One region of the Arthrobacter sp. StoSoilB5 genome, then DNA from elsewhere that is predicted to be linked to it. Evidence: riboswitches for the same ligand, from Rfam matches in the RefSeq annotation. Region 1 holds a riboswitch; each other region holds the start of a gene.
What was found. A riboswitch is a leader RNA that binds a small molecule or an ion and turns the genes downstream of it on or off. The one in region 1 is predicted to bind glycine.
Positions count from the first base shown of each region.

Region 1 (10,077 bases):
GCTCGTCGGAGTACTGAAGTTCGGGCGCTACTTTGGGCATTCTGTTTTCCTTACTGTGGTTGATCAAAAACTATGGCTGGGTGGATGCTGCATCGGATCACCCCCGGCAGGTTGCAACTCCCCCAGCATTCAGCAGTTCGAGGGGCGCCAGAGTGGCCGCGCGTCCTGGTGAGGTGCGCGGCCCCTGCGGGCCCGGCCTCCGGCAGATGCGTCCAAGGGAGCATCGCGTCCGCTCAGCGGGCGCACATGCGACCGAGCCCGCGGAGGATGTCGGTCCCAAAGGACCCGCAACTTACTTTTGGCGCTTGTAGAACGGCAGCGCGACAACCTCGAACGGCTCGCTCTTACCCCGCAGGTCAATATCCAGCGCTGTGCCGAGCTCCGTGTGCTCAACGTCGACGTACGCCAACGCTACCGGGTAGCCCAACGTTGGGCTGGGCTGGCCGGAGGTGACTTCGCCAACTACTGAACCGTCCTTGAGGACCGGGTAGTGGCCGCGACCGGCACGGCGTCCGAGGCCTTTGAGGCCCACGAGCTTGCGTCCGCTGGTGGAGCCTGCACCGTCTGCCTTAAGTGCCGCGAGTGCTTCCTTGCCGACGAAGTCGCCTTCCTTCGAAAGCGCCACGACGGGTCCGAGCCCTGCGGCGAACGGGTTTCCTTCTCGGGAGAGTTCGTTGCCATAGAGTGGCATGCCGGCTTCGAGGCGCAAGGAGTCGCGGGAAGCGAGGCCAGCGGGAGTGAGCTCGCCTTCTTCCGCGGCGTCGGCGATGGCCTGCCACAATGCAGCAGCGGACTCGTTGGCGATGAAGATCTCGAAGCCGTCTTCGCCCGTGTATCCGGTGCGGGCGAGCAGCAGTTCCTGAGTACCGCCGTCGAACGTGAACGGGACCTCAACAGCCGCGTAGTACTTCAGTTCGGTGACCAGCCCGTGCTGGTCGGCGGGGACCAAACGGAGGAGGATGGCTTCCGCACGAGGACCCTGGACCGCGATGAGGGAGGTCTCGGCGGAGGCGTCCTGGACGGTGACGTCGAAGTTCGCGGCACGCTCCAACAGAGCGTCAGCCACTACCTTCGCGTTACCCGCGTTCGGCACAACGAGGAACTTGTCTGCGCCTTCTTCGGTAGATGGGCGGCGGTAGGTGATGAGGTCGTCGATGATGCCGCCGTCTTCCTGGCAGATCAGCGAGTACTTGGCCTTCCCCTCGGCCATGGCGGAGATTTTGCCCACCAGGGCGTAGTCCAGGAACGCAGCAGCGTCGGGGCCGCTGACCCAGACTTCACCCATGTGGGAGAGGTCGAAGAGACCGGCGGACGTGCGGACGGCGTGGTGCTCTGCCAACTCGGAGGAATACTTGAGCGGCATCTGCCAGCCACCGAAGTCGGTGAAGGACGCGCCGAGCTTCTTGTGCTCTTCGTAGAGCGCGGTGTAGTTCTCAGTCATTTCGGGACCGTCCTAGTTCTCGAAGTCTTCGATCGGCGGGCAGGAGCAAACCAGGTTGCGGTCTCCGGCTGCGCCGTCAATGCGACCGACAGGCGGGAAGTACTTGTCCTGCTTGAGGTGGTGGACGGGGAACGCGGCCTGCTCGCGCGGGTACGCGCGGTCCCAGTCAGAACTTACGACGGCGGCAGCCGTGTGCGGTGCCTTCCGCAGCGGCGAGTTCTCAACAGTGAAATCGCCGTGGGCAACCTGGTCGATTTCCTTGCGGATAGTGATCATGGCTTCGATGAAGCGGTCGATCTCGACGAGGTCCTCGGACTCGGTGGGCTCCACCATGAGCGTGCCGGCAACCGGGAACGCGAGTGTGGGTGCGTGGAAGCCGAAGTCGATCAGGCGCTTGGCAACATCTTCAGCGGTGACGCCGGTCTTGGCCGTCAGTTCGCGGAGGTCCAGGATGCATTCGTGGGCAACAAGTCCGCCCTCGCCGGTGTAGAGAACCGGGAAGTGCTCGTTGAGGCGGGAAGCGATGTAGTTCGCAGCCAGCAGCGCGGACTTGGTGGCTTCCGTGAGCCCCTGGCCGCCCATGAGCTTCACGTAAGCCCAGGAAATCGGGAGCACACCGGCCGAACCGAAACGGGAGGCCGAAATCGGGACGTCGTTGCCTTCGGTCCACGACGCAGCGTCACCAGGCATGAACGGCGCCAGGTGTGCCTTGGCCGCGACCGGGCCAACACCCGGTCCGCCACCGCCGTGCGGGATGCAGAAAGTCTTGTGCAGGTTCAGGTGCGAGACGTCGCCGCCAAACTTGCCCGGCTGGGCGAGCCCAACCAGCGCGTTGAGGTTTGCACCGTCGATGTAAACCTGTCCGCCGGCCTCGTGGACCGCATCGCAGACTTCGCGGACGTCGGCGTCGTATACACCATGCGTCGACGGGTAGGTGATCATGATCGCCGAGAGGACGTCCCTGTTGGCCTCGATCTTGGCCTTGAGGTCATCGTGGTCGATAGTGCCGTCAGCAGCCGTCGCCACCACCACGACCTTCATGCCGGCCAGCACGGCCGAGGCCGCGTTGGTGCCGTGGGCCGAGGCCGGAATGAGGCAAACGTTACGCTGCTGGTCGCCGCGGGAATGATGGTAGCCGCGGATCGCGAGCAGGCCGGCAAGCTCGCCCTGGGAACCGGCGTTCGGCTGGATGGAGACTTGGTCGTAACCCGTGATCTCGGTCAACTGCGACTCAAGATCAGCGATCAATTCACGCCAGCCCGCGGTCTGGGAGTCCGGTGCGAACGGGTGGATGGAGGCGAACTCGGGCCAGGAAATGGCTTCCATCTCGGCCGTGGCGTTCAACTTCATGGTGCAGGATCCGAGGGGGATCATGGTGCGGTCCAGCGCGAGGTCCCGATCCGAGAGCTTACGGATGTAGCGGAGCAGCTGAGTTTCGGAACGGTGCGTGTTGAAGACGGGGTGCTGCATGAAATCGCTCGTACGCTCAACGGAAGATTCCAGCGCGAAACCTTCGGCTGATTCAAGCACCGAAGCGTCGAAGACTTCCAGGAGACGGCTGACAATCTCTGAGGTAGTGGTTTCGTCAACAGAGATGCCCACCAGATCAGCGTCAATGCCACGCAGGTTGATGCCCTTGGCCTCGGCGGCAGCGACGACGTCGCCTGCCTTGCCGGGGACGCGAACGGTGATGGTGTCGAAGAAGGAACCGTGCAGGACCTCGACGCCGGCGGCCTTTAGGGAAGCGGCCAGCGTGCGGGCATGGCCGTGTGCGGTTTCGGCGATGGCCTTGAGGCCTTCGGGGCCGTGGTAGACGGCGTACATCGAGGCCACGATGGCAAGCAGTGCCTGCGCGGTACAGATGTTGGACGTCGCCTTTTCGCGGCGGATGTGCTGCTCGCGGGTCTGCAGCGCCAAGCGGTAGGCGGGGACACCGGCGTCGTCCTTGGAAACGCCCACCAGACGGCCGGGCATGGAACGCTCAAGGCCCTTCTGGACAGCCATGTAGGCGGCGTGCGGGCCGCCGAAGAAGAGCGGCACGCCCAAGCGCTGGGCGGAGCCGACGGCGATATCGGCGCCTTGCTCGCCCGGGGGCGTGATGAGGGTCAGCGAGAGGAGGTCTGCTGCCACAGTGACCAGTGCACCGCGTTCCTTGGCCTCGGCGATCACGGAGGAGTGGTCGAAGACGCGGCCGGAAACACCGGGCTGCTGCAGGACGACGCCGTTGATGTCGCCGTCGGGCAGGCCCTTGGAAAGGTCAGCGACCTCAACCTCGAAGCCGAGCGCCTCGGCACGGCCCTTCACGATCGCGATGGTCTGCGGCAGGCAGTCGGCGTCAAGGACGGTCTTGCCGTCGTGGGCGGCCTTATTCTTGTTGGCGCGGCGCATCATCAGGACGGCTTCTGCCACTGCAGTGGCTTCGTCCAGAAGCGAAGCGTTGGCGATCGGGAGTCCCACCAGGTCCTGCACCATGGTCTGGAAGTTCAGGAGCGCTTCAAGGCGGCCCTGGGAGATTTCCGGCTGGTAGGGCGTGTACGCGGTGTACCAGGCCGGGGACTCAAGGATGTTGCGGCGGATGACCGGTGGCGTGACGGTGTCGTAGTAGCCCTGCCCGATCATCTGGACGGCCGTCTTGTTCTTCGAGGCAAGCTTGCGCAGCTCAGCCAGGACCTCGACTTCGCTCAGCGCGTTCTGGAGGGTAAGGGCAACGTCCTGGCGGATGTCGTTGGGAACCGCGGTGTCTACCAGTGAGTCGACGGTGTCGTAGCCGACCGACTTGAGCATGGTCTCGATGTCAGCTTGGCGGCGGGCGCCAATATGCCGATCGACGAAGGTGGTGGAGGCAGAACTAACCGTCACGAAGGAACTCCATTACTTGGGCGGCGTTTGGGTACGCCACAGTGGCTCGGGTTCCTCCCCGCTCTGTATTGGACCTGAGAGTTTCCGCGCTGCCATGTTTGCATGACACATCGCTTGCACCGTCGGTGAGCACAGCTGCCCGCACGCCGATGGCGTCCGAGATTAGCCTGCTACTTTCCAGAGTTGCCTCGCCGCGGCGGTGCGTGGGCCTGAGAGATTCCTGGGGAGGGTTTGCTCCTACGGCGCCCGCATCACTTGCTTGCAGGACTCTCCCGCCGCAGATCAAAGGCATATTCAATTTTTTGCGTGCCCCTTGTGAAGACGCACCACAAGGCTCAATTGTCCTACGTTGTGGGCGTCGCCGCAAATGGATGGCCCGCTACTTGCGGAGCCGGTCCAGCACGCCCAGCAGGATCTCGACGTCGGCCTCCCGCCCGGCGTTGCCGCTTTCCTGGCCGCCCTCGAACATGGCGTTGAAATACAGGCCGTCGCCCATGTAGCTGACGGCTTTCGCTACCTCCGGGCCAACGTCCTCAGCCAGGACGTCCAGCCACTGTTGTTGAATACCGGCGAACTTGCGGCGGGTCTCTTCATGGGCCACTTCGGCCAGTCTTGTGGCAGCGACGAAAGCCCTATCCATGGGGGTTCCTGCCCACAGGGAGGTACGGATGAAGTACGCGGCCGAGCCATCCGGCGCAGCCTTCATGTGTTCGATGTCTTCCTGAGCCAACTGGTCCAGGCGCTCAAGCAGGGCGCTGATCAGCGATTCCTTATTGGGGAAGTGATAAAGCAGCCCACCCTTGGAGACGCCCGCCCGCTTGGCAACGGCATCGAGGGTGGCGGCCCGCTCCCCCACCTCGATGAGGAGGGCTTCGTAGGCATCCAGGACTGCATCCCGGGCAACTGGTTTTCGTGGCATGTATACATCATTCCCTACGGGATTGTTGGCGCTTAATTTGAAACTATACCGTCTGGACGGTACAGTAAGTGTCATGTTCACGCCGTCCTCGACCCCTGCTCCCCGATCCGCCCGTCCCGTCATGGATGGAGGCGCACCGTGGCGCGATTGGACGGCCCTGGCACTCCTGATGTTCCCGGTGCTGCTGGTGGCCGTCGACAACACCGCGCTCACGTTCGCCCTGCCCGAAATTGCCCGCTCCCTGGATGTGGGCGGCGTGCAACTCCTGTGGATCATTGACGCGTACCCGCTGGTGTTGGCGGCATTGCTGGTTTCCATGGGCAACCTGGGTGACAGGATCGGACGACGGCGGCTGCTGCTGATCGGCAGCACAGGCTTCGCGGCGGTTTCGGCTGCTACGGCTTTCGCGCCGTCCGCAGAGTGGCTGATTGCCGGACGCGCCGCACTTGGCGTCTTTGGCGCCATGCTCATGCCCTCAACGCTGTCCCTGATCCGGAACATCTTCGTCGACCCGAACCGTCGTCGGCTTGCGATTGCAGTGTGGGCTGCCGGTTTCTCGGGCGGCGCCGCCCTTGGCCCGATCTTTGGTGGCTGGCTGGTTGAGCACTTCTGGTGGGGTGCCGTCTTCCTGGTGGCGACATTCCTGCTCCTGCCGCTCCTGGCAGTCGGCCGCGTCCTGATTCCGGAATCCAAGGACGCCAATCCGGGCCGGGTGGACGTGCCGAGCATTGCCCTGTCCATGTTCGCCATGGCCCCGTTTGTCTACGGCATCAAGGAATTTGCGGTTCATGGGTTCGGAGCAACGGCTGCGGCGTTCATGGTCTTCGGCCTGGTGATGGGCACCCTGTTTGTCCGTCGCCAGCAGCGGATCGAGAGCCCGATGCTGGATGTCCGCCTGTTCGGCAACAAAGTGTTCAGCACGGCGATCGTGGCCAACGTCCTGTCCCTGTTTTCCATGACGGGCTTCATCTACTTCTTCGCCCAGCACCTGCAGTTGGTCGAGGGCCAATCACCCATGGAAGCGGGCATCGCAATGATTCCAGCGCTCCTGGCAACCATCATCGCAGGCCTGTTGGTGGTCCCGCTGGTAAAGCGCGTCCGACCCGGATTCGTGGTGGCTGGCGGACTTACCCTCAGCGCCACGGGCTACCTGGTGGTGGCTGTGGGTGACCACGGCAGCGGACCTGTATTCCTCCTGTCAGCTTTGACGATCCTGGCCGTTGGTGTGGGCGCAGCAGAGACCATCTCCAACGACCTCATCCTCGGCTCAGTGCCGGCCGACAAATCCGGAGCGGCTTCCGCAATCTCCGAAACCGGCTACGAACTGGGTTCGCTCCTGGGAACCGCCGTGCTGGGCTCCATCCTCACGGCCTCCTACCAGCACAACCTCGTCATCCCGGACGGCGTGTCCACGCAGGCGGCCGGGAAATCGGGTGAAACCCTGGCTGGCGCCGTGGATGCCGCCGCTGCACTACCCGCTCCGCTATCGGATGCTCTGACAGCCGCCGCCCGGATAGCCTTCGAGTCCGGCGTCCACATCACTGCGGCGATTGGGCTGGTACTAATGGCCGGAGCGGCAGTGCTTGCCGCCGTCGTACTCCGCAGGGTGCCTAAGGCGCAGTAGGCTGCCTTCGCGCCTGACGGGGTAAATGCCACGCAGACGAGCCCTCACAAGCCCTCCGTTGGAGCAGCTTTCTTGTCCACGCCCGCCGCCAGCCGGTCGATCCGTTCCAAGGCATCACTCAGCCGGCTGACGGTGTCCCACAATTCGCGATGCTGCTCCCGGACCTCCTCCAGCGCGGCACCTGCTGAGGTGAGGGAAGCGAGATCGAAACTGACATTGGTGCGGGCCCCTGCTATCGCGGCCCTGAGGGCTCCGAAGGCAACCACCACGTCGGCTATGAGCGCAGGATTGCCGTTTGTTGCCAGCCATCCCAGGTCCTCGATGGCGTCGATGGCCCGTCCGCCCAGCACGGCAGACGCTTTTGCGGCATCGACGGATGCCCGGTGAATCGCGTCTTCGCGTTCCGGGCCCGGATCCAGCCGGAACGCGGCCCCGAAAGCCTTGGAAGCCGCGGCATCATCATCGGCCAATTGCAGCGCCGTTTTGCGCAGGGCCCGGGCTCTGGCATGGATGCTTTCCAGCTGTTCGGAGTCTTCAGCGTCCGTGTAGCCAGCCACCATTGAGGTGAGGGACGCGGCAATGGCCAGCATCACGCCGGTTCCCGCGCCTCCCCCCGGCGACCCGCTGGACTCAGCCAATGCCCTGGTCCAATCTTCAACCGTGGAGCGATGTGTAGTGACCTCTTGGGAAGATTCCATGCCACCAAGTTTGCCTCGTAGCGCAAGGCTGCGCGCCAACCCCGCCGATGCCGGGATCGATACACTGGCCACACCCTCGACGTCGCATGGTAAGGATGATCCCTCATGAGCATTGACCTTGAAGAGCTCTACCGTGACCTCCACGCCAACCCTGAGCTTTCCTTCCAAGAGGTCAGGACAGCCGGGATCATCAGCGGACACCTTGAGGACTTGGGACTGCTGGTACACCGCAACGTCGGGAAGACGGGGGTCGTGGGGGTCCTTGACAACGGTCCCGGCCCCGTCGTCATGCTGCGTGCCGACATGGACGCGTTGCCGGTCAAGGAAGCCACGGGATTGCACTACGCCAGCACGGCAGTCGGCGTCGACCACGAAGGCCGCGAAGTGCCCGTGATGCACGCTTGTGGTCACGATGTCCACGTCAGCTGCCTGCTCGGAGCAGTGGAAACGCTGGCCACAGGGCGCGAAGATTGGCAGGGAACCCTGGTGGCGGTGTTCCAGCCCGCCGAAGAATGGGGCGGCGGGGCGCAGGCCATGGTTGCCAACGGACTCTTTGACCTGGTCCCCAAACCGGACGTGGTCCTGGGCCAGCACGTGGCCCCCTTTCCCGCGGGATGGTTCGGCGTGCGTCCCGGCGTCGCCATGGCCTCCGCCGACTCCCTGAACGTGACTTTGCATGGGCGCGGCGGCCACGGTTCCCGGCCTGAAACCACCATTGATCCAGTGCTCATGGCGGCGGCAACCACCATGCGCCTGCAGGGAGTGGTGTCCCGCGAACTCGCCGCCAGCGATTCTGCGGTAGTCACCGTTGGGCAAATCCATTCGGGAACAAAGAACAACATCATTCCCGAGACCGCAACCCTTGGCCTCAGCATCCGGTCCTTCAGCGAGCCCACGCGGGAGAAAGTCCTGAACTCGATCGAGCGCATCGTTCGAAGCGAAGCTGCCGCCTCAGGCTCCCTCAAGGAACCCGACTTCCACTATGAGGAGCGCTTCCCGCTGACGGTCAATGATGAATCAGCCGCGGGACGGGTTGGATCCGCGTTCCGGGCAAAGTTTGGCGAAAACAAGGTCATCGACCCGGGTCCCGTATCCGGCAGCGAGGACGTCGGTGAGCTTGCCACAGCCGCGGGCGCGCCCCTGGTCTTCTGGTTCCTCGGCGGGATCGATGCGGCGCATTTCAAGGACTGGGCCAAAACCGGCCGACTCCCGGACGACGTGCCGTCCAACCATTCACCGTATTTCGCCCCCATCATCCAGCCGACGCTAGCCCTTGGCACGGAAGCACTGGTCACTGCGGCCCGCGAATTCCTGGACGCTCCGAAGTAGGCAGCAGGAAGCCCCGCCTAACGGACAATTCACCGCTGCGCGCGGTGGTGAAATGCCCGTTAAGCGGGGTCCCTGCTAGACCGATGCCTAGACCTTCTCGCGGATGCGGTCGATCTTCGGTTCTGAAACCTCAAATTCCCTGCGACGGCGGGCCAGGAAAGTCCACAAGGTTCCTTCTGTCTGCGGACGCTTCTCGGCAGGGGCCTCAGGTGCCTGATCCTTGCTTGTCTCAGGCTTGTGCATCTCTGGCGTGCGCGCGGAGTCCTTCTTCGTGCGCCTCTCATAACCCTCATAGTACGAGTAGCACATACCCAACCTCCTTTGTGGTTGTCCTTTAATCGTCCTCGCACACGGGCCGGAAGTCGACTGCTATTTGGTACCCCCTTGCATCCAGCCGTGACTACCGCCATACTAAATGAACGCTATTCATTTAGTGACTGTCGTCTCACCGGAGTACATGCCACCATGATTGAAATTACCCGCCTCGAAGCCCCGACTTCCCTGGCCCGCACCGAACCGTCCACCCGCACCCCGCTGCGGGTCGGCGTCGTTCAGCACCGTTGGCACGCTGACGAAGCAGTCCTGCATGCCGAACTGAACGAGGGAATCGAACGCGCAGCCAAGCTGGGAGCCAGTGTTGTTTTCCTGCCTGAGCTGACGCTCTCCCGCTACCCGGCAGACACCCGTCCGGAGAACAACCCGGCCGCTGGTATCCGCCCCTCGGACATCACCGAGGACCTGCTGACTGGTCCCACCTTCACGTTCGCTGCCAAGGCTGCCAGGACGTACGGCGTCTCTGTCCACGCATCTCTCTACCAGCGTGCAGAAAACCCGGACGGCACCGATGATGGCTTGGGACTGAACACCGCCATCCTGGTCTCCCCCGCTGGCGAACTCGTCGCACGCACCCATAAACTCCACATCCCCGTCACAGCCGGGTACTACGAGGACAAGTTCTTCCGCAAAGGCCCGGCCGCCGAGGACGCCTATGCAGTACACGCTCCTGCCGAACTCGGGGGCGCACGCCTGGGCATGCCCACTTGCTGGGACGAATGGTTCCCCGAGCTCGCCCGTATGTACTCCCTGGGCGGAGCAGAGATCCTGGTCTACCCCACCGCGATTGGCTCGGAGCCGGACCACCCGGACTTCGACACCCAGCCGCTCTGGCAGCAGGTCATCGTGGGCAACGGCATCGCCAACGGCCTGT
Region 1 covers NZ_AP024646.1:961,819-971,895, reverse strand. The annotation lists gene gcvH (glycine cleavage system protein GcvH) at 1-40, opposite strand, end outside; gene gcvT (glycine cleavage system aminomethyltransferase GcvT) at 293-1,441, opposite strand; gene gcvP (aminomethyl-transferring glycine dehydrogenase) at 1,454-4,300, opposite strand; glycine riboswitch at 4,488-4,585, opposite strand; gene LDN75_RS04580 (TetR/AcrR family transcriptional regulator) at 4,680-5,219, opposite strand; gene LDN75_RS04575 (MFS transporter) at 5,293-6,843, shown strand; gene LDN75_RS04570 (cyclodeaminase/cyclohydrolase family protein) at 6,888-7,541, opposite strand; gene LDN75_RS04565 (amidohydrolase) at 7,647-8,870, shown strand; gene LDN75_RS04560 (hypothetical protein) at 8,958-9,179, opposite strand; gene LDN75_RS04555 (nitrilase-related carbon-nitrogen hydrolase) at 9,336-10,077, shown strand, end outside.

Region 2 (10,077 bases), 1.2 Mb from region 1:
AACGCCCTGGCCCGGCGCCCAACGGTGTCCGTGCCGGTGATCGCCGTGAGGCCGGACATATCCATCAGCACGCCGCCGGTCTGAACCAGAGGAGAGGACGAATGCCCTGAACCGACCGCCCGCACTGGCAACCCTTCGCGGATGGCGAAACGGACGGCGTCGAGCGCTTCCTGTTCGTTCCTGGGCCGAACCGTAAAGGCGGGCGTCGCGCTCTGGTTTCCGCCCCAGTTGGTCCAGGTGACGTCCGTTCCGAACGGGGCGGAAGGAGTGGCTGCCCCTGGCAAAGAGGCAGGCCGGGAAACATTGGTGGTCATCGTGAAAGCTCCGTTGCTTGTCTGGATGCTCATGCGCCGTGGTTGATCATCACGTGCTTGGTGCGGGAGTAATCGTCCAACGCGTAGAGCGAGAGGTCGCGGCCGTAGCCGGATCCCTTGAACCCGCCCCACGGTACCTCGCAGGCCAGGACAAGGTGCGCATTGACCCAGACGGTGCCGAAGTCGAGTTGCTTGGGAATTCGGAGAGACAGACTGGAGTCCTTGGTCCACACCGACGCGGACAACCCGTAGGGGCTCTCGTTGGCACGCGTCACGGCCTCTTCAGTGGAAGAGAAAGTCTCCACGGTGACCACTGGGCCGAAGATTTCGTGGGTGGCAATGTGGGCTCCGGCTGGAACGTTGGAGATGACTGTTGGTTCGATGAAGTAGCCGGGACCCTCCAGCGCCGAACCGCCAATGGCCACATGAAGTCCGGCGTCGCGGGCTTCGGCCAGGGATTCCTTGACGCGTTCAAAGTGTGGCCGGGAAATCATGGGGCCGATTTCCACGTCCTCGCCTGCTTCCGGAGCGCCGACTATCAGGGTGCCCACCTCACGCACCAAGTGCTGCGTGAATTCCTCGGCCACGGACTCGTGCACCAGCACGCGGCAGGCAGCGCCGCAGTCCTGGCCGGCATTCCAGAATCCTGCGTTGCGGACTCCAGCAGCGGCAGCACGGAGGTCGGCGTCAGGGAAGACAACAACAGGTGCCTTGCCGCCGAGTTCCAGGTGGACGCGCTTAACAGTCCTGGCGGCCGTTTCAGCCACGGCCTGCCCGCTGACCACGCTGCCGGTCAACGCCACGAGTGCGATGTCCGGGTGCTCCGAGAGCCGTTGTCCCACCGTTCGGCCTTGGCCGGTAACCACGTTGAGAATCCCATCCGGGATCCGTCCGGCGAGCAGTTCTGCCAACTTCAAGGTGGACAGTGGTGTTTGCTCGGACGGCTTGAGGACGATGCTGTTGCCAGCGGCAAGGATGGGCGCGATCTTCCAGGCGGCCATGAGCAGCGGGTAGTTCCACGGCGTGATGACACCCACCACGCCCACGGGTTCCCGGAGGATCACGGAGGTGTGGTCCGTGGCGTAGTCACCGCCGGCCATCGACGTCAGCGTGCGGGAGGCCCCGGCCATGAAGCGGAACGTATCGATGGTGCTGGTGACGTCGTCCTCGGCCACCGCCTGCGGTTTGCCGGTATTGGCGGACTCGATGAGCTCGAACGCCTGCCGGTTCTCTTCAATGATGTTGGCGATCAGGTTCAGGACATCCGCGCGCTCCTTGGGGGTGGTGGCACCCCAGGATTTTTGCGCGACGACGGCGGCCTGTACAGCGGCGTCGACATCATCCGCCGTGCCCGCCTGCACTGAGGCGATGACCTGCTCGGTGGTGGGGTCCACGACGTCGATCAGCTCACCGGTGGAACCCTGGACGAACGATCCGTTGATGAAGTGCCTGGCGGGAGGCAGAGGCAGCTGCAGGCTGCCAGCGTGGTCAGAGGTGGCGCGTCGAACGGTGAATTGGACGGTTTCCAGGTGGGACATGTCTGTGAGGGTCATGACGATTCGCTTTCAGATGAGGTCAGTTTGCGAGTGCAGGGGCTGGAAAGGGGGCGGCGTCCGTCTTTTTCCGGAACACGCGGGCCGCGAAGTAGTAGAGGGGAGCAACCACCACCAGGCCCACGATCCAGGAGATGTCGACGCCGCCCAACGCGGCGGCCAGCGGGCCTGTGTAGATTGCCGTTGCCGAGAAAGGAACCTGGATCAGGGCGCCTGCCACGTAGGAGCCGATGGCGACCCAATTGAACCGCCCGTACACGCCGCCGTCGCGCTTGAAGAAGTCTTCAACCCGGTAGTCGCCGTGCCGAAGAAGGTAGTAGTCCACCAGGTTGATGGCCGTCCAGGGAACCAGGACGTACATCAGGAAGGAGAGGAAGTTGGTGTAGAAGAGGATGAAGTTGTCGCGGGCGAACAAAGCGATGGAGACTGCGACGACGAACAGGATGACCGCCGCGATGCTGCGGGTCTTGGCGCGGGGCAACCAGGAGGGCCTGAACGTTTGGCCGATGGTCAAGGTGCACAGGACGCCGCAGTAGAGGTTCATGGCGTTCGATGCCGCGACACCCAGGCAGAAGATGCCCACGATGATCAGGGTCCACGGCTGCAGTAACGCACCCAGGCTGCCCACGATTTCGACGTTCTCGGCGCTCATGGTCATGGCAAGCGTACCCACCAAGGCGCCCAGGATCATGGGGAACAACGTTCCCAGGACGCAGCCGGAGTAGGAGGCCCAGAACGCCGGTGCTGAGCCCGTGCCCTGCGGCATGTAGCGGGAGTAATCGGAAACGTAGGGTGCGTAGGCAAGTTGCCACAGGGCGGAGACGGAGATGGTTCCCATGAAGCCAACCCAGTTGAAGTTGCCCTGCTCAAGGAAGCTGCCGGGCAGGCCGTGGACCATCAGGATCCAGCCAAAGGCCAGCAACAACGCAAGCCCCGCCGCAACGCTGAGGATGCGGGCATAGGCGTGAATGAGCCGGTAGCCGAAGATCGTGGCTATAACGCTGACCACGCCGATGATGATGATGCCGCCATCTACACTGATGCCGGGGCTGACGGCGGCCATCGCTTCTCCGCCAAAGACGAGGTTTGCGGCGAAGAAGCCGACGTACATGATGACAACGATCACCACGATCAACAGGGCGCCGAAGGAGCCGAACTGGCCGCGTGTCTGGATCATCTGGGCCACACCCAGTTGCGGGCCTTGGGCCGAGTGCAGCGCCATGAAGATGCCGCCCACCAGGTTGCCGATGATGATGCCCACAAGCGCCGGCACGAAACCGAGTCCGAACACCGTTGTGGCGAGTCCGCCGGTCACGATGGTCATGATCATGATGTTGGAGCCGAACCAGATGGTGAAGAGGTCCCTGGCCTTGCCGTGTCGCTCGTTCAACGGGATCGGCTGGATGGTTTTGTCCTCGAGGCGGGGGACCTCAGTCGAGGGCGCGTTCATGATGCGCTCCGGGAAGCCGAAGCCAATTCGCGGTCAGCGGTGGCCTTGCTGCGGTTCACCATCAAGCCAAGAAGGTCGAAAACAAGGGTGGCGGCAGCGACTGTTGTGATGTCCGCATGGTCGTAGGCCGGAGCGACTTCCACGACGTCGGCACCCACAATGTTGATGCCGTTCAGTCCGCGGAGCAGGGCTAGGAGTTCGCGGGAATGGAGCCCGCCCATCTCCGGCGTGCCGGTTCCGGGTGCGAAGGCCGGGTCCAGGACGTCGATGTCGATGGAAACGTAGACAGGGGTGTCGCCGAGCCTGTCCTTCACCTGCTGGATTGCAGCCGGGACACCGATGACGTCCAGGTCCGAGCAGCGGATGATCTGGAACCCGAACTCGTGGTCCCGCAGGAAGTCGTTGCGGTCATATACAGGGCCGCGGATGCCGACGTGCATTGACTTGTCCTCCACAAGGAGGCCTTCCTCGAACGCCCGGCGGAAGATGGTTCCGTGCGTGATCGGCTGGTCGAAGTAGGTGTCCCACGTATCCAAGTGGGCATCGAAGTGCAGCAAAGCCACGGGACCGTGGACCTTGTTCAGGGCCCTGAGCATCGGCAGGGCGATAGTGTGGTCGCCGCCGATCGAGATAAGCCGCTTATCCTCGCTGATCAGGGGGAGTGCCTGCTCTTCGATTTCACGGACAGCGCGGGTGATGTCGTACGGTGTGCAGGCGATGTCGCCTGCGTCCACTACCTGGACCTCGTCGACCGGCTCGACGTCGAGCTCCGGGTGGTAGCCCGGGCGCAGGAGACGCGAGGCCTCGCGGACCGCGGCAGGGCCGAAACGTGCGCCAGGCCGGAAGGAAGTTCCGCCGTCGAACGGAACGCCTACGATCGCGATGTCGTAGTCCGGGACGCGGTCAATTTGGGGGAGACGGGCGAAGGTGCCGAGGCCTGCATACCGGGGGACTTTGGTTGCGTCGACAGGGCCGATGGGCTTATGGATTGTCATTCCGGATCCTTGGGTTGAGGGGTTGCTCGCCGTTGAGCTGGAAGTGCGTACTTCAATTCTTGGTGACGCCGGTCACTGCGAATAGCGGTACATTGACTACAAATGGCCGAGCCACTTAGACATATGTCTAAACGCCCCGAAAAGCCGCCATCCTAGAGGAACAGGGGAGCCCAACCCATGGCAATTACCGTCGCCGAACTTGTGGCTGAACCGCAGCTGGGCCTGACGCTCCTGGCGGGGGCGGCAGGCCGCGATAACCGGATCATCTGGGCCCACACCTCAGACCTGCCGCGGCTCTGGGAATGGGTGACGGGCGGTGAGCTGATGATGACCAACGGGCTCTCCATTCCCGCGGACGCGGCAGGCCAGGTGGCGCTCGCCGAGGCGCTGATGGACTCCGGTGCCAGCGCCCTGGCCATCGGCGAGAAGATGCATGCACCGGAGCTGTTGCCGGAGTTCCTGGAAGCCTGCGACCGCCTGCCGTTGCCTCTCATCAACATCCCATACCCCTTGCCGTTCATCGCCATCGCCCGCTCGGTTGCCGAGGCATCACTGTTGGAGGAATCGCGTCGCCTGCGCCAAACCGCGCGGGTCTACGACCTTCTCCGGACGGCTGGGGCGTCCGAGGACCATTGGCAGAGCCTGGTCCAGCGGTTGGCCACCGAACTCGATTCGGAGCTCTTCGTGGTGGACCGGCGCTGCCTCCATCCCTGGCATCCTGAGGGCCGGCCGCTTCCGGTGTTCCTGGCAGACGAATGGGCGCCGCTGTCCGGACAGGTGTCCCTTGCTGGAAAGAACTTCCAGTGGCACAGGGTTCGGGGCAGGCATGTGCTGACCATGGACATTCCGACCCACGCCAACGCGCTCTTGGTGGTGTTGCCCAACAGCGAACCGCACCCGGACGCCGTCGTGCTTCTCCACGCCGCAACCGTGCTGGGACTGCAGCTTTCGCGCATCGTCCTGTCCCTTGAAGGGCGGCATCGGCTTGCGGGCGAGTTCCTGTTGCAGGCGATCGATGGCCGTTTGGGGACAGCGGAAATGGAAAGCAGGCTGGCGGCTTTCGATGTCCCAACACAGGATTTCCTGGTGGCCTCGGTTTCAGCGGACGACGGCGACCGGCTGGCGGGCGTCCACATCGAACTTTGGCGTCACGGAGTTTCGGCCGCCTCTCTGAGGCGCAACAACAGGCTTCACGTCGTGGTCCCCGCGGATGTGCCGGAGAATGTCCTGGTGCATTGTGCCGGTCCCGGCGCCGCGATCGGGGTCAGTGCTCCGGCCGCGGTTGCGGGTATTCAACGGGCCCTGCAGGAGTCCCTCTGGGCGCTCGGTTCCGCCCGGGCGAACAAGCTTGGCCTGTCCCGCTACGCTCAGGGACCTTCGTGGCTCGGACTGACGGGTTTCGAGGAAGGAACGGCGCTGGTCCGGCGCCTTCTCGGCCCGATTTTTGACTACGAGCAGAGCCAGGAAGGCGATCTCATCGTCACGCTGAGGACCTATTTGGACACGCAAAGGTCCTGGCAGAAGACAGCTGCGGCGCTCTTCGCGCACCGGCAGACCATCATCTACCGCATGCGGAAAATCGGTGAATTGACGGGGCTGGACATGGGCGAAACGTCCACGGTGGCGCAGCTCTGGTTCGCCCTGCAGATCCACGAGGCCATGAAAAAGTAGAGGCCGTGGTTGCGCGTTTCACGGGGAACCAGCTATGGTGTGAACCGTGTCACCCACGGGTGACGCAATGCTTTTGATCTGTGGCGGGAGAGTCCTGCCGGTACATCCAGTCAGGCGCCGTAGGAGCAAATCCTCCCCAGGAATCTCTCAGGCCCACGTACCGCCACGGCGAGGCAACTCTGGAAAGCAGTCCGGGTAACCGGGCTCACCGACGGTGCAAGCAGGCAACCATTCCTGCGGAATCTCTCAGGTCCAATACAGAGCGGGGAGGAACCCACATCATCGTGGCGCTCACTGGGCGCCTGAATCATGGAGTTCCTCTTGACTGTTCAATCAACCCCCACCGCCTTCGCGGACCGGCACATCGGCGCACGTCGCCAAGCCCACGTTGACACCATGCTCAAGGCCATCGGCTACGACTCGGTCGACGGCCTGGTAGACGTTGCTGTCCCCGATTCCATTCGCCAGGACACGGCGCTCAAGCTGCAGGATGCCCTCACCGAGGTGCAGGTCCTGGCCGAGCTTCGCAAGCTCGCGTCCAAGAACAAGACGGCCGTTCAGATGATCGGCCAGGGCTACTACGACACCGTGACGCCGCCGGTCATCCGCCGCAACATCCTCGAAGCCCCGGCCTGGTACACGGCCTACACGCCCTATCAGCCGGAAATTTCCCAGGGCCGCCTTGAAGCGCTCCTGAACTTCCAGACCATGGTGCAGGACCTCACGGGGCTTCCCGTGGCCAACGCTTCGCTGCTGGATGAAGCAACCGCTGTGGCCGAGGCGGTGCTGCTCATGCGTCGCGCCAACAAGTCCAAGACCGCCAAGGACGGCAAGACGGTCCTGGACGCCGACCTCCTCCCGCAGACCATCGCGATCGTGAAAGGCCGCGCCGAAGCGCTCGGCTTCGAGGTTGAGGTCGCTGACCTTTCTCTCGGACTGCCCGACGGCGACATCAACGGCGTCGTCCTGCAGCAACCCGGCGTTTCCGGCCGCGTCTTCGACCACTCCTCTGTGATCGCCGAGGCCAAGGAACGCGGTGCCCTGGTCACTGTGGCAGCAGACCTGCTGGCGCTCACCCTCATCACGCCCCCAGGCGAACAGGGTGCCGATATCGCCGTCGGAACTGCGCAGCGCTTTGGCGTTCCGCTGTTCTTCGGCGGCCCCCACGCAGCCTACATGGCCGTCCGCGAAGGCATGGAGCGCACGCTTCCGGGCCGCATCGTGGGAGTCTCCAAGGACAACGCCGGCGTACCCGCGTACCGCCTCGCCCTGCAGACTCGTGAGCAGCACATCCGCCGCGAGAAGGCCACGTCCAACATCTGCACGGCCCAGGCACTGCTCGCGATCGTGGCTTCGATGTACGCGGTTTACCACGGTCCGGAAGGCCTGAAGGCGATTGCTGAAACCGTCCACGGCCACGCCCGTGTTTTGGCTGCGACCCTGCAGAAGGCCGGCCGCGAACTCGTATCCGCATCCTTCTTCGACACCCTTACCGTTCGCGTCCCCGGCAAGGCAGACAAGGTCATCGCCGCCGCCGAAGCCCGCGGCATCAACCTGCGGCTCATCGACGCTGACACCGTGGGCGTCTCGGTTGATGAAACCACGACGCCGGAGGTCCTCTCCGCGGTGGCTGTTGCCTTTGGCGCCGGTCCGGTAGGGGACGCTTCCGGGTTCGAACTGCCCTCAGATGTGGTCCGAACCAGCGATTTCCTGCAGCACCCGGTGTTCAACACGCACCGTTCCGAAACGCAGCTGTTGCGCTACATCCGCAAGCTGTCCGACCGGGACCTCGCACTGGATCGCACCATGATCCCGCTGGGTTCGTGCACCATGAAGCTGAACGCCACGGCCGAGATGGAAGCCATTTCCTGGCCCGAGTTCGCCTCCATCCACCCGTTCGCTCCGGACTCCCAGACCGCGGGTTGGCGCGAACTGATTGAGGGTTTGGAAGCTGACCTCACCGAGATCACCGGCTACGACCAAGTTTCCATCCAGCCGAACGCCGGTTCCCAGGGCGAGCTCGCGGGCCTGCTCGCGATCCGCGGCTACCACCTGTCCCGTGGCGATGAGCAGCGCACTGTCTGCCTGATCCCGGCCTCGGCCCACGGCACCAACGCGGCCTCGGCTGTGCTGGCCGGAATGAAGGTTGTTGTGGTGGCAACGGCTGCCGACGGCACCATCGACCACGCGGACCTGACCGCCAAAATCGAAGCCAACAAGGACGTCCTGTCCTGCATCATGATCACCTACCCGTCAACCCACGGTGTCTACGACGCTGACGTGCGCGAGGTCTGCGACGCGATCCACGCAGCCGGCGGCCAGGTGTACGTGGACGGTGCCAACCTCAACGCGCTGGTTGGTTTGGCCCAGCCGGGCAAGTTCGGCGGCGACGTGTCCCACCTGAACCTGCACAAGACCTTCTGCATCCCGCACGGCGGCGGAGGACCCGGCGTTGGTCCGGTTGCTGCCAAGGCACACCTGGCGCCGTTCATGCCGGGGGATGCGAACAATGTTTCGTCCGAAGGAGGCGTGGCCATCTCGGCCTCGCGCTACGGTTCCGCTGGGGTACTGCCGATTTCCTGGGCGTACGTGAAGCTGATGGGTGGCCAGGGGCTGACGGAAGCCACCAAGTCTGCGCTGCTTGCCGCAAACTACGTTGCCTCCCGCTTGGATGAGCACTTCCCGGTTCTCTACACGGGTGAAGGTGGACTCGTTGCTCACGAGTGCATCCTGGACCTGCGCGAACTGACTGCCCGCACAGGCGTCACCGCTGAAGACGTGGCCAAGCGGCTGATCGACTTCGGTTTCCACGCTCCCACCCTGGCGTTCCCCGTTGCTGGCACTTTGATGGTGGAGCCCACGGAGTCCGAAGACCTGGCTGAGATCGACCGCTTCATCGAGGCCATGATCACCATCCGTGCCGAAATCGAGCAGGTCGCCGCCGGCGATTTCACTGTTGAGAACTCGCCGCTGCGCAACGCGCCTCACACGGCTGCCGCCGTCGTAAATTCCGACTGGGACCGCGACTACACACGTGAGCAGGCAGCGTTCCCGGTCCAAAGCCTGAAGCAGGACAAGTACTTCCCGCCGGTGGGTCGCATCGACGGCGCTGCGGGCGACCGGAACCTGGTTTGCTCCTGCCCGCCCCTCGAAGCGTTCGAAAACTAAAGGACCCCGACATGACTGAGAACTACACCGCTCTTTATGAGCAGCACAAAAAGGCCGGCGCGTCCTTCACGGATTTCGGCGGCTGGCAGATGCCCCTTAAATACGAGTCCGAACTCGCGGAGCACCACGCAGTCCGCAACGCAGCCGGCCTGTTCGATCTCTCCCACATGGGTGAAGTTTGGGTCAGCGGCCCGGACGCGGCCGCCTTCCTGGATTTCGCGCTCGTGGGCAAGTTGTCCGCGATCGCAGTGGGCAAGGCCAAGTACTCGCTGATCTGCAACGCCGACGGCGGCATCATCGACGACCTCATTTCTTACCGTCGCGCTGAAGACAAGTACCTCGTGGTCCCGAACGCGGGCAACGCCAAGGTAGTTGCGGCGGCTCTGCTGGAGCGGGCCGCGGGCTTCGACGTCGTCGTCCAGGACGCCTCTGCCGAGACTTCGCTTATCGCCGTACAGGGTCCGAACGCGGAGGCCATTCTGCTGACTTTGGTTCCCGCCGAGCAGCATGCCCTCGTGACCGAACTGAAGTACTACGCCGCTGTTGAGGTTGAGATTAACGGGCAGGACTTGTTGCTGGCCCGCACTGGTTACACCGGCGAAGACGGCTTCGAGATCTACATTCCGAACGTTGACGCAGCTGGCCTGTGGGAAGCCCTCCTCGAAGTCGGCGAAGGCCACGGCCTCATCCCCGCAGGGCTCGCAGCACGTGACTCCCTGCGCCTCGAAGCGGGTATGCCGCTCTACGGCAACGAACTGTCCCGCTACGTCAACGCCTACGCGGCCGGACTGGGACCGGTGGTCTCTCTGGCCAAGGAAAGCGACTTCATTGGCAAGGAAGCCCTGACTGCTATCAAGGCCGCGGGCGTCGGTTCCACCATCGGACAGAAGCTCGTCGGCCTCAAGGGAACCGGGCGACGTGCGGCC
Region 2 covers NZ_AP024646.1:5,099,720-5,109,796, reverse strand. The annotation lists gene LDN75_RS23190 (D-arabinono-1,4-lactone oxidase) at 1-347, opposite strand, end outside; gene LDN75_RS23185 (aminobutyraldehyde dehydrogenase) at 344-1,777, opposite strand; gene LDN75_RS23180 (cytosine permease) at 1,890-3,317, opposite strand; gene speB (agmatinase) at 3,314-4,312, opposite strand; gene LDN75_RS23170 (PucR family transcriptional regulator) at 4,490-5,983, shown strand; glycine riboswitch at 6,058-6,156, shown strand; gene gcvP (aminomethyl-transferring glycine dehydrogenase) at 6,305-9,151, shown strand; gene gcvT (glycine cleavage system aminomethyltransferase GcvT) at 9,163-10,077, shown strand, end outside.
Region 2: it holds a riboswitch for glycine, as region 1 does, so the genes downstream of both, gcvP (aminomethyl-transferring glycine dehydrogenase) here and gcvP (aminomethyl-transferring glycine dehydrogenase) in region 1, are expected to answer to the same signal.

Region 3 (10,077 bases), 150 kb from region 1:
GACTGGATCACCGCCGAGGCGTCCACCCCGGGCAGCGTCACGGCCAGCGCAAGCTTGATGGCAATCTCATTCCGCGGCGGGTTGTCGCGGTCCACCGCCCCTTCAAACCAGGCCGCAACTTCGGCAACCCCGGCGTCGGTGATGCTGTAAACGACGTGGCCGCCGCCGTCGTCGCCGTCTTTGCTGACAAGGCCGTCCCGCTCAAGCCGGTCCAGGGTTGTGTACACCTGACCGATATTCAGCGGCCAGGCAGCACCCGTACGGTCCTCGAATTCCACGCGCAGCTCATAGCCATACCGTGGCTGGTCCTGAAGCAGGGCCAGCAGGCTGTGCCGGATGGACATGAGGCTCCTTGCTTCTTGGGAATTGGCTGCTTGTACGGACGTCCTGCGTGGAACGGGCTGTGGCGACGGGTCAGAGGAGCAACAGGACCTTGCCTACGTGCTCGCCGGAATCAAAGTATTCGTGTGCCTCGCGGACACGGTCCAGAGGAAATGATTTCGCAACCAGGGGCTTGATGCGGCCATCGGCGAGCATCGGCCAGACGACTTCCCGTACGGCGGACATGATGATTCCCTTTTCGGCCACCGGGCGCGGCCGGAGGGCTGTGCCGATGACGGCGGCCCGCTTGCTCAGGAGCTGGCCCAGATTTATCTCCGCTTTCGTCCCGCCCTGCAGGCCGATGACAATAAGCCGGCCGTAGTCGGCGAGCGCTTCGATGTTCTGTTGCAGGTACTTGGCGCCGACGACGTCGAGGATCACGTCTGCGCCTTTGCCGCCGTTTTGTGCCTTGAGGCTTTCAGGGAAGTCTTCCTCGGTGTAGTTAATGGCGATGTCGGCACCGAGGAAGGCCTTGGCGGTGCCGACTTTTTCGTCAGAGCCTGCGGTAGTGGCAACCTTGGCACCGTATGCCTTTGCAAGCTGGATGGCCATGGTGCCGATGCCGCCGGTGGCGCCGTGGATGAGCACGGTCTCCCCCGGTTGGAGCTGGGCAGTCATGATGAGGTTCGAATACACGGTTGCCGCCACCTCGGGCAGTGCTGCAGCGGTGACAAGGTCCACACCTTCGGGAAGTCGAAGTACCTGTTCTGCGGGCACGGCGACCTGCTGGGCATAACCCCCGCCCGACAGCAGCGCTACTACTTTGTCGCCCACCGAGAAGGCTTTGGTGACACCGGGTCCGAAAGCCGCGATCCGGCCGGAGACCTCCAGCCCTGGAATCTCCGAAGCGCCAGGCGGTGGTGGGTAGAAGCCGCGGCGCTGCTGGACGTCCGCGCGGTTCAGGCCCGCGGCCACGACGTCGATCAGTACCTCGCCCTCGCCCGGCACCGGGGCCGGTACGTCGCGCACTTCGAGGACTTCGGGTCCGCCTGGTTCAGAAATATAGACGGCTTTCATGACGAACTCCCGGTTTCTTGCTTGTACATCCAGGCCCGGGGCAGGGACTGGAGAACGTGATGTTTTGGAACAGCCAACTCCCTATGAAACACTACTAGGCAGGGAAGGTTGTCCGAGCGGCCTAAGGAGCTGGTCTTGAAAACCAGTGTGCGGTAACCCCGTACCAAGGGTTCAAATCCCTTACCTTCCGCCAGCAGATGCCCCGGGTTCACGGACCCGGGGCATTTTTGGCTTAAACCGGGGCAACTTTGGCTAAAGACCGGCTTGGCGTTTGGGCCCTAATCCGGATCTGAGAACTGACACCCAGAAGATCATTGAAACTGTCATAGCCCCCGCATAGTGTTCTGCTTGTCCTCACAACCGCTGACAAACAGCCGTAGCTTTCGCTGCGGAGCAAACACAGGAGCCTCATTAATGCCTACGCCTGACATCACCCCCGGCGCACCGTGCTGGATTGATCTGATGACATCCGATACTGAAAAAGCCAAGTCCTTCTACAACGCACTCTTTGGCTGGACATACGAGACGGGCGACCAGGAGAAGTACGGCGGCTACATCACAGCGTCCAAAGACGGACGCATGGTTGCGGGAATCATGCAGAAGCAGCCGGACATGGGTGCCATGCCCGATGTCTGGTCAACGTACCTGCGCACCGACGACATCAAAGCCACCACGGAGGCCGCTGCCGCCCACGGCGGCCAGGTCTATATGGAACCGATGGATGTCCCTGAACAAGGAGTCATGGCAATGTATGGCGACTCGTCAGGAGCCGCAATCGGTGCCTGGCAGTTCGGTGAAATGAAGGGTTTTGAACTGGCCGCAGAGTCCGGCGCCCCGGCGTGGCACGAGCTACTCTCCAAGGACTATGAGTCTGCAGTCACCTTCTACCAAAACGTCTTCGGGTGGGAAACCGCCGTCATGAGCGATACTCCGGAATTCCGGTACACCACCCTTGGCGCTGGTGATAATGCCAAGGCCGGCATCATGGACGCCGGCGGTTTCCTCCCGGAGCAGGTTCCCTCCATGTGGAGCGTGTACTTTGCGGTGGACAACACGGACGCCACAGTGGAACAAGCCTTGGCTCTGGGCGCAACCGTCATGGAAGCGGCAGAAGACACTCCCTTCGGGCGGTTGGCCACACTGTCGGACCCTACGGGTGCCGTTTTCAAGGTGATCCAGAACCTGGACCAGACCAGCTAAACCCTTGAACCGCTCAGCCCGGCCAACGCGGAAGCGGTCCAGCCTGCCAGCTTCACGGGGTCACGGGGTCACGGCCGGAGGGTCCCGCGACGTTGGCGGCAACCTCAAGCTGGCTTCCTTCAATGTGCTGAACTACTTCCCCACCACTGGAGATCAACTCAACGGCTGCGTTTACTACAACGACCGCGACGGCAACCCGATCACCGCCGTCGAATCCGGGACCGTAGTGAAGGCCCTGGTGACGGTCGCCGGGAGCGGCACGAACCCGCCGCAATGCATTCCGCCGGTCAAGCCCGACAAGTGGTACGACATCGTCGGCTGGCTCCGGTATGCCTTTGCCTGGCTGGAATATCAGAAGTGCCTGAGGGGCTAGGCACCCCTTTGCCATGACCGAATGAAGCAGGCCCCTCACGGATGACACGTCGTGAGGGGCCTGCCTTCTGGTTATCAGTTATTTCTTGGCGAGCTCAGGCTCCGCCGTGCGCCTGGAATCCTGCTCCAACTCGGCCTGGAACGCTGCGTAGCGGGCCAGGTGCGCCGGGCGGCGACGCAGGACGAACCAAGCGACACCCAGGATCAGGAACCACACCGGCGTGGCCAGCAGCGCCGCAAAAGTGTCCGGCTGTGTGGTCAAGGTCCAGAGCACGAACGCAAAGAATGCGAAGACCACCCACACCATGGCTATGCCACCGGGCATCTTGAACGCGGAGGCATCGTGCAGGTGCGCCCGACGCTTCCGGAAGGCCAGGTAACTGGCAAGGATGATCGACCATACGAAGACGAAGCAGACCGCGGACACAGTGGTCACCATGTCAAACGCCTTGCCGATGTCCTGGCCGGCATACATGAGGACGACGCCGGACAGCAGGAGAACGCAGGAAAGGAACAGTGCGTTGCGGGGTACTTTGCGTCCGGACAATGCCCCGAAAACGGCGGGTGCGTCGCCTTCCTGGGCCAGCCCGTAGACCATGCGGGACGTGGAATAGATACCCGAGTTGGCCGAAGACATAGCGGAGCTCAGAACCACGAGGTTGACGATGGTCGCCGCGGCTCCCAGGCCAGCCAGGGAGAACATGGCAATGAACGGGCTGTGGCCGGCGGCGAACTGGGTCCACGGAGTGACGGACATCAGGATGATGAGCGCGCCAACGTAGAACAGCAGCACGCGGATCGGAATCGAGTTGATGGCCTTGGGCAGGTTCTTCTCCGGGTCCTTGGCCTCGGCGGCCGTGGTGCCTACCAGTTCAATGCCCACGAACGCGAACACGGCGATCTGGAAACCGGCAACGAAGCCCATGAATTCGTTCGGGAAGAAGCCACCGTGGCTCCACAGGTTGGTGAAACTGGCCGGTCCGGCGTCGTACTGGAAGCCGCTGAAAATCATGAACAGGCCGACGATGATGAGGGCTGCGATGGCGACGATCTTGATGAGGGCGAACCAGAACTCGGTCTCGCCGAACGCCTTCACCGTAGCCAGGTTAAGGAGCAGCAGGATGCCGATGGTGATCAATCCGGGTACCCAGAGCGGAAGGGAAGGCCAGAGCTCCTTGGAGTACCCGGCGATCGCGATCACATCCGCGATGCCCGTAATGACCCAACAGAACCAGTAGGTCCAGCCGGTGAAGAACCCGGCCCAAGGACCCAGCAGGTCCGCTGCGAAGTCGCTGAAGGATTTGTAATTCAGGTTGCTCAGGAGCAACTCGCCCATGGCCCGCATGACGAAGAACAGCATGAAGCCGATGATCATGTACACGAAAATCACGGAGGGACCGGCAGCAGAAATCGTCTTTCCAGAGCCCATGAACAGGCCGGTGCCAATCGCACCGCCGATGGCGATCAGCTGGATGTGGCGGTTACTGAGTTGGCGTTCGAGATGTGGCGAGTCTGCTGGACCGGAGGCGGCGGATGATGGGCGCTGAATCGTCAAGAGGAACTCCATTGTTCAGGCGGCACAGGGTGCCACGATGATTCGGGTTCCTCCCCGCTCTGTAGGTGGACCTGAGAGTTTCCGCAGGGATGGCCTGCTTGCACCTTCGGTGAGCCCGGATGACGGACTGCTTTCCAGAGTTGCCTCGCCGCGGCGGTACATGGGCCTGAGAGATTCCTGGGGAGGGTTTGCTCCTACGGCGCCTGACGGGATGTACCGGCAGGACTCTCCCGCCGCAGATCAAAAGCGCGCACCACCTTGCCGGTGATGCAGCTCACACACTAGCGAAGCGTTGGACTCATCGCAACCGAAGGCAACTAGCTGCCCAGAATACTTCGAGCGATTTCGTCGGCATCCCGCAGGGTTCGCTGGCCGCTGGCATACGCCTTCCCCGTCGCAGGACGCGCCTCTGCAGCAATGGCTGTTCCCCACTGGGTCGCCGATAGTTGGAGGCCCAAAACATACATGCCTTCAGTCACCGAGCCGTTGGAAGCTACAGGTCTGTACGGGTGCGGTTCCACATCCAAGCCCGTTGTTTGTACCGGCGTGCCCTCGGCACTCATCATGATTTTGGTCCGCACAAGGCCGTCGGCCATGAGCTGCTCCAGTAGCGGGGAAATATTAATGCCCACCCGGTTGGCCGGCGACATCGCTTCAATCAAAGTAGGTGCCTCGGCGGGCCCGTCGTGGACCCAGGGCGAAACCGCACGGAAAACCTTAGCGCTTCTATCCACGCTGAACTTCGGGTCGGGGCCAACGAAACCAACGACGCCGGCACGCGCCAAAGCTGCCAACTGCTCCGAACGCAGTGCCGGGGCTCCGCTTGCAAGGCGCTCAACGAACGATTCGAACCATCCACGCAGTTCAGCCACCCACGATTCGTCCGTGATTCCCCCGTCTGCCACAACGGACTTGAGGATCGCCCTGCCCGTGTGGAGGGCGCCGATGGCCATTTTCACGGGATCCGCCTCGCCCAGGGCTGAGCGTCGTGCGTCGTCGTCAAGGTAGGCGGTTACTGCCAGATCCAGCTCCTTGCGGGACGCGAAAGTGCGCCCGGCCAACGGCGCAGCGAGTCCGCGGACATTCAGTCGACGGGAGGCAACCACGTGCTTGTCCACCAAGGCGGCAACGTCGCTTTCCCAGTTGGCGGTGGTGTGCGCGTGGGGCTGCAACGCATCCTCAAGGTCCGCGAGGAACTGCGCCGCATCGCGGATGGCGGCAGGCTGCGACCTGGCAAGGGTGGAGTAATAGGCCCACAAGGCGTCGCGGTGCAGGAGCGGCCAAAGATCGTGGTCGAATCCGGGCTGGATACCGGCTGCCCTGAACCGGTCCACCGCCGCTTCAGTCAGGTAGCGCATGGTGACGCTGCGGGGGTAATACCCCACCAACCCAGCCTTGGCCCGGTACGGTGTGCCGCGCCGGGACGCTGCGATAATCCGGGGTTCCCTGCCCGACGGCCGGTACTCGAGAACTCCGGCTCCCGGTACGCCCGCTTCAACGAACTTGCCTCCGCGCCCCTCGGTCAGCTGGCCCATGACGTCAAAGAAATTCAGTCCCATGCCACGCACCAGGACAGGCTCGTTGTCCGGCACCCGCTGCCAGTCGACGTCGGCCGGTGGTGCAGGCGGGAAGTAGAGGAGGCCGTGCTCATCGGCGGCCCGTTGGAACGAACGCTGCTCCGGATTCAAACGTGACTCGATGTGTCCCAACGCGAGGACCACCGAGCCGACGGTGAGTGTAGTACCGTCGGCCAGTTCGACGTCGAACGCTTGCCGCATCGTGGCGGTCGAGTTGACCGGAACCGGGCGCGCCGCCACGGCGGACGTCTCATGGAAGGTTACCTCCACGCCGTCGGGCATCCGCTTCAGCAGTTCCGCCAAAGTCTGCCGCAGGTACCGTCCGTAGAGCGCCCGGCTGGGAAAATCGTGGGACTCGAGTGTAGCCAACTCCGCCTTTTCGGCGTCGTTCAGGCCCTGCCCATCACGACGCCGGGCCGCGCGCCACTGGTCGAAGGAACCGCCTGCCAGGGGCGGAGCGAGCTTGGGGTCTTCAGGAATGAGAGTGGGATAGAAGGCCTGGGTGTTCATCAAGTACAGCCTGGACTGCTCCGGCTGCCACACATGGCCGGATGCTGCGGGGAAAGGATCCACAACGTGGATGTGCAGTGGGCGCTGCCCAGTATCGCTCTGGTTCGCCCGGTTCGTGGCCCCCGCAACCCAATTCGCGAGCAACCGCTCAAGGACACTTGTGCCCCGGGGGCCGGCCCCAATCAGGGCAACACGGTTGATTTGCGATTTAGCCACGCTCAAGCCTAACTTCCTGTGACTTGCTTCCCGTTGAAAAGTGTTGCTTGGATGGGGCGATGACCACCACAGAAGCTGATCAGACGCCCCTCCCTGACAACGACACTGATCTGGGGACCAAGTCCGGGCCTCGCCACGCTGCGGCAATCGCGCCCGAACCCACGGATGAGAACGTGTGGTTGGAGGACATTCACGGCGAAGAACAGCTTGCCTGGGTCCGCGAACAGAACGCGCGAACCGAAGATTTGCTGGAGGACGCAGACTACGCAGCGGTTGAAGCCGGCATCCTGGAGGTCCTGGATTCAACTGACCGGATCGCCATGGTGAACAAACGCGGCGATTTCTACTACAACTTCTGGAAGGACCAGGAGCACCCCAAGGGCCTTTGGCGCCGTACTACCTGGGAAAGTTACGTTTCCGAGGCTCCCGAATGGGACGTGCTGCTGGACATCGATGCCCTGGCCGCCGCAGAAGGCGTCGAGTGGGTGTTCCATGGGGCTGGGTTCCTCCGTCCGTTGGACGGCGACGAGTACCGCTTGGCCATGGTTTCGCTATCCCCCGACGGCGGCGACGCCAACCGCCACCGCGAGTTCGACGTCGAATCCCGCACCTTTGTTGACCCTGCCGCTGGCGGATTCGATGTGCCCACGGCAAAAGGCAACGTGAGTTGGCTGGACGCGGACACGCTGCTGGTGTCCAGTACGGCAGAGGGGTTGCCTGCAACTACCTCGTCGTACGCCCGAACCGGCGTGAAGCTGCGTCGCGGCCAGTCCCTTGCCCAGGCCGAGCGGATCTTCGACATCCCTGAAGACCACATGCTGGCCATGGTGGCACATGACTCGACCCCGGGCTTCGAACGGACCTTCGCCGTCGACTACATCGACTTCTATAACCGCACTACGTGGCTGTTGCGCGAGGACTCATGGGTTGCCATCGATGTTCCCACCGATGTGAACATCAGCGCGCACCGCGAATGGTTGATGTTCCGCCCGCAGAAGGACTGGGACGTGTCCGGTGCTACCTACCCCTCCGGTTCCTTGCTGGCCGCTGACTTCGAGGGCTATTTGGCCGGATCGCGGCAGTTCGTGGTGCTGTTTGCCCCTGACCACCACACTTCCCTGCAGTCATGGAGTTGGACCAAGGACTATCTGCTGCTTAACCTGCTGCGCGACGTCTCTTCCGAGATCAGGGTGCTGGACCCTTCCCGCGTGGATTCCGACGGCGGCTGGGTTGCCACCGTCCTGGACGCCTGTCCGCCGCTTCACGACGTCAATGCGTACGCCGTGGACGATGAAGACGATTCCGACTCCGGCGCGGGAAATGACTACTGGTTGATCGCCACCGGCTTCACCACGCCCACTACCCTCACCCGAGGGACCCTCACTGCAGGGCCGGCGGCTTCATCCGTTACCGGACCGGCTGCCGGGGTCACCAGCCAGCACGCCGTGGTGAAGCGATCGCCGTCGTTCTTCAATGACGGCGACTATGAGGTCCAGCAGCATTTCGCTGTCTCGGCGGATGGGACGAAAGTCCCCTACTTCCAGGTGGCATCCAAGGACCTGGTCCTGGACGGACAAAATCCCACTCAGCTTTCCGGCTATGGAGGCTTCGAAGTTTCCCGCACGCCTGCCTACAGCGGCACCATTGGCAGGGCTTGGCTGGAGCGTCGCACTTCCGCCGCTGCCTTGGCAGACGGGTCCGGCTCACACGCACGCGGGGGCGTGTACGTCGTTGCGAACATCCGCGGTGGCGGCGAATACGGACCCTCGTGGCACAGGGCAGCGTTGCAGGAAAAGCGGCACCGGGCCTACGAAGACTTCGCTGCCGTGGCGCAGGATCTGATTTCCCGCGGCGTGACCAGCCGCCGTCGGCTCGGCTGCGTGGGCGGGTCCAACGGCGGCCTGTTGGTGGGCAACATGCTGACCCAGTACCCCGAGCTGTTCGGTGCGGTGTCCTGCGGCGTGCCGTTGCTGGACATGCGCCGCTATACCAAGCTCTCTGCCGGATATTCATGGATCGCGGAGTACGGAGACCCCGATGTGCCTGAGCAGTGGGATTTCATCCGTACGTTCTCGCCCTATCACCTGCTTCACGACGGCGTCGAGTACCCCGAAACGTTCATCTGGACCGCGACCTCGGATGATCGGGTAGGCCCCGTTCAAGCCCGAAAGATGGCAGCCCGGATGCAGGCGATGGGTATCCCGAATGTCTGGTTCCACGAAGCACTCGAAGGCGGGCACGCGGGCGCCTCGGACAACCGACAGGCCGCCGCGCTCCAAGCGAGAAGCAACCACTTTCTCTGGCGCGCGTTGGCCGGGAGCAACTGACGGTCGTTCCTCATCGGCGGCGGTTTTGCACTGGACGGCACGTTCTGCGTATCCTTGGTGGGCTAGCAATAGCAAATGGAGACGTGCCAGAGCGGCCGAATGGGCTTCACTGCTAATGAAGTGTGGGGCACAACTCCACCGGGGGTTCAAATCCCCCCGTCTCCGCGATTTGGTCCCGGTTTTCGAACCGGGACCTTTTGCGTTTAACCCAGCCCTTCCGCCGCGCTGGGCTTAGCTGTGCTTCGCTCCGTGGCTGACTTCGGCGCCAGCATGCCGGTGAAGGGCCAGGCTGTCCACAGTGCTGGCCAGCATCAGCACAGCCATGGCTATGAAGGCCCCCTTATAGGCCGACACCTGGTCCGCCCCAAGCACGTCCGTTGCCTCGAACAGCCTCAGGAACAAAGCACCCACGGCGATCCCTGCCGCAGCCGCCAACTGGACGAGCGTCGCCGAGATCGCGTTGGCCGAGGGCAACTGTTCCGGCCCAATGTCGGCATACTGCACGGAAGCATAGGCGGAGAAGCCTATGGATCGGAAGGCCCCGCTGAACAGCAACAACGCGAAAATAATGGGCTCGGGTGTTTGGGCATCCAGCAACGCACACAAGGCAAACGTCACGGCTGACGCGAACGATGCAAAGACCAGAACCGGTTTGAACCCAAAGCGCCTTATCAGGGGCGTGGTGGCTGGCTTGATCCCGATGTTGCCCACGAAAACCGCAGCCACCATGACTCCGGCTTTCAGGGGATCCCAGCCAAATCCATCCTGGAACATCAAAGGCAGCAGGAACGGGACCGAACTGATGGTCAGCCGGTAAATGAAACCGCCCGTGGATGTCGCCCTGAAAGTCCTGGTGCCGAACACGCTGAGGTTGAACAGCGGAACACTTGCTTTGCTCATCCACCAGACGGCACCTGCCAGA
Region 3 covers NZ_AP024646.1:814,631-824,707, reverse strand. The annotation lists gene LDN75_RS03945 (PadR family transcriptional regulator) at 1-344, opposite strand, end outside; gene LDN75_RS03940 (NAD(P)H-quinone oxidoreductase) at 415-1,398, opposite strand; tRNA gene LDN75_RS03935 (tRNA-Ser) at 1,501-1,591, shown strand; gene LDN75_RS03930 (VOC family protein) at 1,813-2,598, shown strand; gene LDN75_RS03925 (hypothetical protein) at 2,603-2,971, shown strand; gene LDN75_RS03920 (amino acid permease) at 3,050-4,537, opposite strand; glycine riboswitch at 4,670-4,768, opposite strand; gene LDN75_RS03915 (FAD/NAD(P)-binding protein) at 4,843-6,828, opposite strand; gene LDN75_RS03910 (prolyl oligopeptidase family serine peptidase) at 6,888-9,155, shown strand; tRNA gene LDN75_RS03905 (tRNA-Ser) at 9,233-9,320, shown strand; gene LDN75_RS03900 (MFS transporter) at 9,387-10,077, opposite strand, start outside.
Region 3: it holds a riboswitch for glycine, as region 1 does, so the genes downstream of both, LDN75_RS03920 (amino acid permease) here and gcvP (aminomethyl-transferring glycine dehydrogenase) in region 1, are expected to answer to the same signal.